Linked DNA regions of Vallitalea longa. The protein of the gene in region 2 interacts with the protein of the main gene of each other region in a pairwise test. Links are inferred from orthologs where the notes say so. Each region holds a gene or a part of one and is shown on either strand. Other genes may lie near its edges.

Region 1 (3,029 bases), on a different replicon or contig from region 2:
ACCCCTTTTTCAACTAAAATAATCTCAACTTTTTTCTTTATTCTCTGTAACGCATTATCAATCGATTTTACAGGTCTATCAAGATTAACTGCTATCTCAACATAACTTTTACCATATATATAACTTTGTAAAACTTCTTTTTCAAGTTTACTTAGTCTTTCTGAAAGTTCATGCTCAATAATACTTAGGTTTTCCTGTCCAATTAATAACTCTTCAGGATTAATAATTTTTCTAGATGGCATTTTATCGATCAAAGTCGTTTTATCATTTTCTTCCTCATAAGATGGTTTATTTAATGAAATATATGAGTTCAAAGGAAGATGTTTTTGTCTTGTAGATGCCTTCACAGCTGATATCATCTGTCTTGTCACACATAAATCAGCAAAAGAATAGAAGGACGCAGTCTTTTCTTCTTTAAAATCGCGAATTGCCTTAAAGAGTCCAATCATACCTTCTTGAATAATATCATCTCTGCTAGCACCTATTAAAAAATAAGATTTTGCTTTCTTTTCAACCAAAATTTTATACTTATTCATTAAGTAATCTAGAGCTTCGTTATCCCCTTCTCTCACTAACTCCACAAGTTGTTCATCTGAATACGTAACATATGAATCGTCGTACCAAGTAGCATAATCCAACTACATCAACCCCTCTATCATTTTCTACGCATCTTTTCCATCCATTCTAAAACTTTAGAGTCTAGGTGACCTTCTAAACGATTATTATCAATCTGTATTTTCTCAATAAAATTCTTTCGAATATCTTTATCCATCATATTTATCTCGTTATGTAATTCTCTAGCTGATATTCTGCTAGCACCTTTTCCTAGGATAATAGTTTGTTCAAGTCCATCTGATGTAGCTACCCTTACTCTGTAATCTCTTCCTATTAGATGAGCGACTTTTTCAATATAATGATCAGCTGTCTCAACTTCTTTTGTAAATACTACATCAATGTTATTATATCTTTCGATACTTCTATTTCCTTTCACTCTATGTGCATCAAATACAACTATTACATTTATTTTTTTATAGCCTTGGTAATTAGACATTATATCTAATAATTTCTTTCTAGCTATTTCTAGACTCTCTTCTTCTAATGCTTTCTTCAGCTTGTCCCAAGCATAAATAATATTGTACCCATCTACTAATAGAAATTCTCGTGTCAAAACTTATCCGCCTTCCAACTTAATTTGAAAGCATATTTAAGTATACTATATAATTTCTAGTTTGTAAATGTTATTACACCAATTTCAATTATGATAATTCACCTATAATCCTTAATATTTAATAATCAAAAGATCATACAGCAATAACTTTAACATGTCTAATATCTGTTAATATACTTATATATTATTTCAATCAAAATCATAGTATACTTTTAATTATATTCTCTCTGTCTTAATGCTTCATAGGTTAAAACTCCTGCAGCAACAGATGCATTCAGTGAAGTTATATCGCCTTTCATTGGTACCTTCACTATGAAATCACATTTGTCTTTCACATTCTTAGATACTCCTTCACCTTCATTACCAATAACTATTGCAAGAGAACCTTTTAAATCAACATCATACATAAGGTCACCTTCCATATCAGCACAAGCTATCCAAAAACCTTCTTTTTTAAGCTCATCAATAGTTCTAGCAACATTAGTTACTCTTGCTACTTTCGTATATTCTATTGCACCAGCTGATGTTTTTGCAACAGTCGAAGTCAAACCTACCGCCCTTCTCTTAGGAATAATTATACCATGAACACCTACAATATTAGCCGTTCTAAGTATAGCTCCTAGATTATGTGGATCTTCAATACTATCAAGAATTATAATAAAAGGAGCTTCTCCTTTATCAGCAGCTATTTGTACTATATCTTTTACATCAACGTAGTTATATGCCGCTGCATAAGCTATGACTCCTTGATGTTTTTTTGTAATGGAAATATCATTTAATTTGTCTTTATTTACAAAATTAACAATAATATTTCTCTTTCTTGCTTCTGCTACGATTTTTTTTAATGGACCGTCATGTTTGCCATCTATAATAAAAACCTTATCTATACTTCTATCAGCTTTTAGCGCTTCTGCTACAGCATTTCTTCCTTCTAATATTAAATCATTATTATCCATAACTATACCTCTCTTGTTATTTTATGAGTTTCATATTTTTTAGCCTTTTAACAATTTTTTCATTGTTAGGGATAAATGCAAAATCTTCCTCTTGCAATGTTCTTGTTACTATTAACATTATTACATATACTATTATACCACATATTATAGATAATAAAGTAGCTATAGTATTGCTATTGACCAATTCAATCATACCATTATATATCAACCAAACGCTTAATCCCATAATGCCAGTTGAAATTAAAGGTTTTATAATTATTTTTATCACATTAAGCTTTAATTTGGTTTCTTTTTTTATCATCAGATAGTTCAATAAGACATAAATAATATAATAACATATTGAACCAATAATAGCACCTTTTAATTGTAATTCGCTTGCAACTAAAACATAATTCATTATAACTTTTATGACTATACTTACTGCAAGAGATATTAATGGAAAATAATATTTACCCATTCCTTGTAATATACCTGCTAATGCCTGTCCTAGTATTATAAATATCAAACAGATACTATATAGCCTCAAGTACTCATACCCAGCAGATGTAGGATATAATAATTCCATTATAGGCTTTGCCAGCAAAAATAAGCCAATAGCTGCAGGTAAAGCAAGTAAAAGTGCAAATCTTATCGCCAATTTTATTTTAGCTACTAAATCCTCTAAGTTTTTCTTAGTTACAGCAATAGATACAGCTGGAACTATGCTAATCATAAGTGCAAGACTTATAGTAAGAGGAACATTGATTATAGTAAATGCGTTACCCATTTGTCCATACATATCAACTGCCTGCAATTTATCTATTGATATCGCTCCAAGTCGCTTATAGATAGTACTAGAATCTATAAGATTCATTATAGAATATGCAGCAGAGACAATTGTTATGGGTATTGCTATAACTATAAGT
Region 2 (5,149 bases):
TATAGAAAAAATTCTTCAGGGCAGGGCGTAATTCCCTACCGGCGGTTATAGTCCGCGAGCCATTGGCTGACTTGGTGTAATTCCAAGACCGACAGTATAGTCTGGATGAGAGAAGAAATCAAATTATTATTTATGATAATAACACCTTGAAGATTTCAAAGGTGTTTTTTATTTTGTTCTTTAGTTAATGTCCCGAAGGGTTTTTGAAAGGAGATTAGTAATTATGGAAAAAACAAGTAAAATTAGTATTCATGGAGCTAACCATTCAAAAACCGAAAAAAAATTTAATACAATTTATCTGGTGAAAGTTGCTTTACTAAGTGCAATAGCATACATTATATTTATATTGGAATTTCCGTTGCCTTATTTTCCACCTTTTTTGGAAATAGATTTTAGTGATACGGTAGCGATTATTGGTGGAATTATTCTAGGACCAGTAGCAACAGTGATAATTCAATTCATGAAAAATCTGCTTAGATTTATAATGTTCAATTCTGGTACAGGAGGAATAGGAGAGTTTGCTAATTTTTTAGTTGGTGTAGCTTATGTTTTACCTTTCTGCCTGATATTTAAAAGGAATAATGTAAAAAGATTCGTTATAGGAAGCTTAACAGCAATAATAGTTATGACAATAACAGCAGGATTGGTTAATTACTTTATTAATATACCTGTATATACAGGTATAACTTCACATACCGAGAAAATGGGTATGATATTTGGAGCTTATATACCTTTTAATCTTATAAAAGGTGTTATCGTTACTATATTTAGTGGTATTGTAATTAAAGCATTCAAACCGACTATACTGAAAAAGTGGAGTTGAAAAAACCTAGATTAGATCTAGGTTTTTTTGTTAATAAATATAAAGAATAGATAACTAAAAAAATTATTATAAATTTAATTGTAGGTTGTTTTCTACTAGCTAAATTAACGTAAAAGTGCTATAATACCTATCGAAAGCATTCTTTAATAATTGGAGGTTAATATGGCAAATAAGAATAAAAAGAACAATAGTAAGAGTGGAAAGAATAATAACAATAGCAAAAATGTTAATAATTCACAAAAAGCAAATAAAACCGCAAAACTTGATAATAATAAACTAGATAAAAATAAAACAGATAAAAATAAATCTAACAAGAGTAAACCTAATGACAGTAAATCTAATAAAAATAAACCTATTAGTGATAATAAGCTTAATAGTAATGATATAGAATTAAATGTAAAAATTAATGAAAAAGATATGTTCTTTTTTATGTTAGGACATGTTTATTCAAGACTCAGTAGCAAAATAACATTGATATTCAGTATAATTTGCTTAGTAGTATTTCCAATATCTTTTTTGTGGCATGATACATTTACCACTCTAATATTATTGTTTGGAGCTTTACTGTATTTAGTGATATCTCCATTAATGTTATATTTACAATCTAAAAAACAATTTTTAACTAATCCTGTATATAAAGAAGCAATTATATATAAAATCAATGAACCAGGATTCAGTGTACTTCAATCTGGTCAATGGGTAGATTTTGGATGGGATAATTTGTATAAAGTCGTTGAATCAAAATATAATCTTTTATTTTACATAAATAAAGATCAAGCTTTTATTATACCAAATAGACTAATTGAAGATAAGAACATGAAGAATATTGAAAAGATTGTTAGCAGAAAAATGGAATCTACAAGATATAAATTCAAACAGCAGAAGAATGAAGGGAAGATTTGATTGATTTATAAATCATTTTCAGCAGAAGAAACAAAAGAGATAGGCAGAAACATGGGAGATAAAGCAGAAAAAGGACAGATATATTGTTTGCTCGGTGATTTAGGTGTCGGCAAGACAGTATTCACAAAAGGATTTGCGGAAGGTCTAGGAATTAATGAACATATTACTAGTCCTACCTTCACAATTGTTAATGAATATTATACTGACAAGCTAAAATTCAACCATTTTGATGTTTACAGGATAGATGACCCAGATGAAATGTATGAGATAGGATATGAAGAATATTTTTATAATGATGCAGTATGTCTAGTAGAATGGGCAGATTTAATTAAAGAATTAATGCCAAAAGAAGCAATATGGATTAATATTGAAAAGGATCTTGATAAAGGTATAGATTACAGGAAAATAACAGTCGGAGGAATTGACAAATGAAAGTTTTAGCCATAGAAAGTTCTGCTGTGGCTGCTTCTATAGCTGTTGCAGAAGACAATCAATTAATATGTGAATATACAACTAACTATAAGAAAACTCATTCACAGACATTAATGCCTATGATAGAAGAAGTTTGCAACATGATCAATTTAGATTTAGATGAATTAGATGTAATAGCAGTTTCTAAAGGCCCTGGGTCTTTCACAGGATTAAGAATCGGTGTTGCTACAGCAAAAGGTCTTGCCCATACACTGGAAATTCCTATTGCAGGGATTAATACTCTAGATGCTTTAGCTTATAATATTGGATACACTGATAGAATAATATGTCCATTAATGGATGCAAGAAGAAACCAAGTATATACAGGTTTATACTCATATAATGGGAATGATTTTATCAATATATTACCTAGTACAGTTGTACCTATAGAAGAAATAATTATAGAAATCAAAAAATTATCTAGACAAGTCATATTTTTGGGAGATGGTGTAGCTCCTAATATTGATGCAATAAAAAATAATTTTACACATGAAGAATATGTATTAGCTCCTTTAAATAATAATGTACAGAGAGCATCCTCAGTAGCTGCTTTGGGTATATTATATGGGACAAAAGGGAAAACAGAAAGTTATATGAATTTCAAACCTATATATCTCAGAAAGTCCCAAGCAGAAAGGGAATATGAAAGGAAACATAATACATGTATCTAGTAAGAAAAATGAAATTAGAGGATATAGAACAAGTACATTCAATTGAAGAAAGTACTTTCCCTAATCCTTGGTCAGAAGATGCATTTACTAAGGAAATAACAATCAATAAACACTCAATATACATGGTAATAGAAGAAGACAATAATATATTAGCATATGCGGGATTATGGAATATCGTAGGTGAAGGGTATATTACTAATATAGCAGTAAAAAAAGATAGAAGAGGAGCAGGACTTGGTAGAAAAGTAACGGAGGCTCTTATAGAAGAAGGTAGAAAACATGGAATTATGTCTTTTACTTTAGAAGTAAGGATAAGTAATAAGAAAGCAATTAAACTATACAAGAAATTAGGATTCGAAATATCCGGAGTAAGAAAGAACTTTTATGAAAAACCAAGAGAAGATGCTTATATAATGTGGAAATAAGTTAATAGCTTTATAATGATATGATACTTCCAAAGTAGACAGTTTACTTGGAGGTATTTTTTTTTATTAATTATTAACAAGATACCTTATAAATGTATAAGATAAAGTATATGAAACTTTAAAGGGCAAAGGGTATAGGGAGGAGCTGCTTAATGAAGGAATTGTATGAACTTTCCCATGAAGATTTAGATTTGAAGTCAATTATCATAGAAGAATCAGATAATGACAAAGATGAAGAAGATATATTTGTTGGGAATGGCAGAGTAAGCGAAATACTTGATTTTGGTCTTAAGCTAAATGGATCTGGCTATAATATATACTTATCAGCTGAAGAAGGATTAAACACTGTAGAATTTCTAAAAAAATTTCTAAAAGACAAGAGTAAAAAGAACAATCCTCCTGATGATTGGTGTTATGTGTATAACTTCAAAAATGAAGATAAACCAAGAGTTCTGCGACTATGTTGTGGTAAAGGGAAGAAATTCAAAAAGAATGTAGAAAATTGTGTAAAAGATATAATACTACAATCTAACATTAAATTGAATAGTGCAGAATTTAAAAAGGTTGAGACTTGCCTAAAAGATGAGTTTTTATCTAAAGGTGAAACTAAATTAGAAGAATTGAAAGATGATGCTAAAAAGCTTGGATTTTCTACTAATATAACAGATAAAGGCATCTTTTTTATTCCCATAATAGACGGGAAAAAAATTAGCGAAGAGAAATACGATGATCTAACAGTTGAAGAACAAGAAATAATATTAGAGAATCTAAATATCATGGAAAACAAATCAGAAGATATAATGAAGCAAGTAAAAAGATTAAAAAAAATATCTGAGGCGAAAGTAACCAAATTACAAAATAAAATTTTAAAAATAATTATTGATGATGCATTTAAAAGAGCAGAAAAAGATTTTGAAAACAATAAAAAAGTAATAGCATATATAAAAGAGCTAAAAGATCATTTATTCTTGGACATAAAAAATATATTATCTGAAGATGATAGCAGTACATTAAAATCCTTACTGAATGATGACGAGGATGATAATCTGGAAAAGTATAAAGTTAATCTTTTCATCGACAATTCCAATGCTAAAACATCTCCAATCATTTATTGTGATAATCCATCTTATTACGAAATGTTTGGTAAAATAGAATACGAAAATGAATTAGGTATCTATACCACTAATTATACTATGATAAAAAAAGGAGTACTTCATAATGCCAATAGCGGTTATTTAATCATTAATGCAGAAAACATATTAAATAGTGCTTTAACTTGGAGTACATTAAAAAAAGTTATAATAAATAGAAAATTGGTTTTTGAGAATATTAGAGAACAACTTGGTTCACTTCCAATAAAAACGATAAAACCAGAGCCTATTCCTATGGATTTAAAGGTAATTTTAATTGGAAATGAACGTATTTACAGCTTATTGTATGCTTATGATAATGAGTTTAAAGAATTATTTAAATTACATGTACAGCTTAATACGGAAGTTGATAAAAACAAAAAAATAATAAGTAAATACTATCATTTTTTTGATGATATATGTGATAGAAAAAAATATAGAATGCTTACTAAAGATGGAAAAAACGAACTATTAAAATATGCATCATACATTGCAGAAGACAGAAACAAATTAACAACCAAATTTTCTGTATTATTAAATTTGATAGAAGAAGCTGATTTGTGTGCAGCACGTTCTAATGTAAATGTAATAAACGCCAATGTTATTAAAGAAGCATATATCAAGAAAAACAATAGAGCGGCTTTATTGAAAGAAAACATAAAAGACTTATACGAAAAAGATAAAATAATAATTGATTATGGGGAAAAGAAAATAGGGCAAATAAAT

What was found. The genes of interacting proteins can lie anywhere in the genome.
Region 1: the proteins of tsaE (region 2) and rlmB interact in binary tests that used the Escherichia coli proteins (3 or more experiments, as listed by UniProt). The link is inferred for Vallitalea longa from one-to-one orthologs.

Annotation. Positions count from the first base shown.
Region 1 is NZ_BRLB01000027.1:11,737-14,765, forward strand. Bases 253-3,029 are described here. They hold rlmB (23S rRNA (guanosine(2251)-2'-O)-methyltransferase RlmB), read right to left. Parts: upstream 2,125-3,029; coding sequence 1,381-2,124; downstream 253-1,380. Other genes in these bases: sigH (RNA polymerase sporulation sigma factor SigH), read right to left, coding at 253-638; QMG30_RS23420 (NYN domain-containing protein), read right to left, coding at 656-1,168; QMG30_RS23430 (putative polysaccharide biosynthesis protein), read right to left, coding at 2,141-3,029. In the rest of the region: more of sigH, read right to left, coding at 1-252. UniProt on the Escherichia coli protein: Specifically methylates the ribose of guanosine 2251 in 23S rRNA.
Region 2 is NZ_BRLB01000009.1:181,963-187,111, forward strand. Bases 473-3,442 are described here. They hold tsaE (tRNA (adenosine(37)-N6)-threonylcarbamoyltransferase complex ATPase subunit type 1 TsaE), read left to right. Parts: upstream 473-1,726; coding sequence 1,727-2,158; downstream 2,159-3,442. Other genes in these bases: QMG30_RS14895 (ECF transporter S component), read left to right, coding at 473-823; QMG30_RS14900 (YcxB family protein), read left to right, coding at 986-1,726; tsaB (tRNA (adenosine(37)-N6)-threonylcarbamoyltransferase complex dimerization subunit type 1 TsaB), read left to right, coding at 2,155-2,868; rimI (ribosomal protein S18-alanine N-acetyltransferase), read left to right, coding at 2,859-3,293. Also shown: more of QMG30_RS14895, read left to right, coding at 224-472; QMG30_RS14920 (ATP-binding protein), read left to right, coding at 3,446-5,149. UniProt on the Escherichia coli protein: Required for the formation of a threonylcarbamoyl group on adenosine at position 37 (t(6)A37) in tRNAs that read codons beginning with adenine.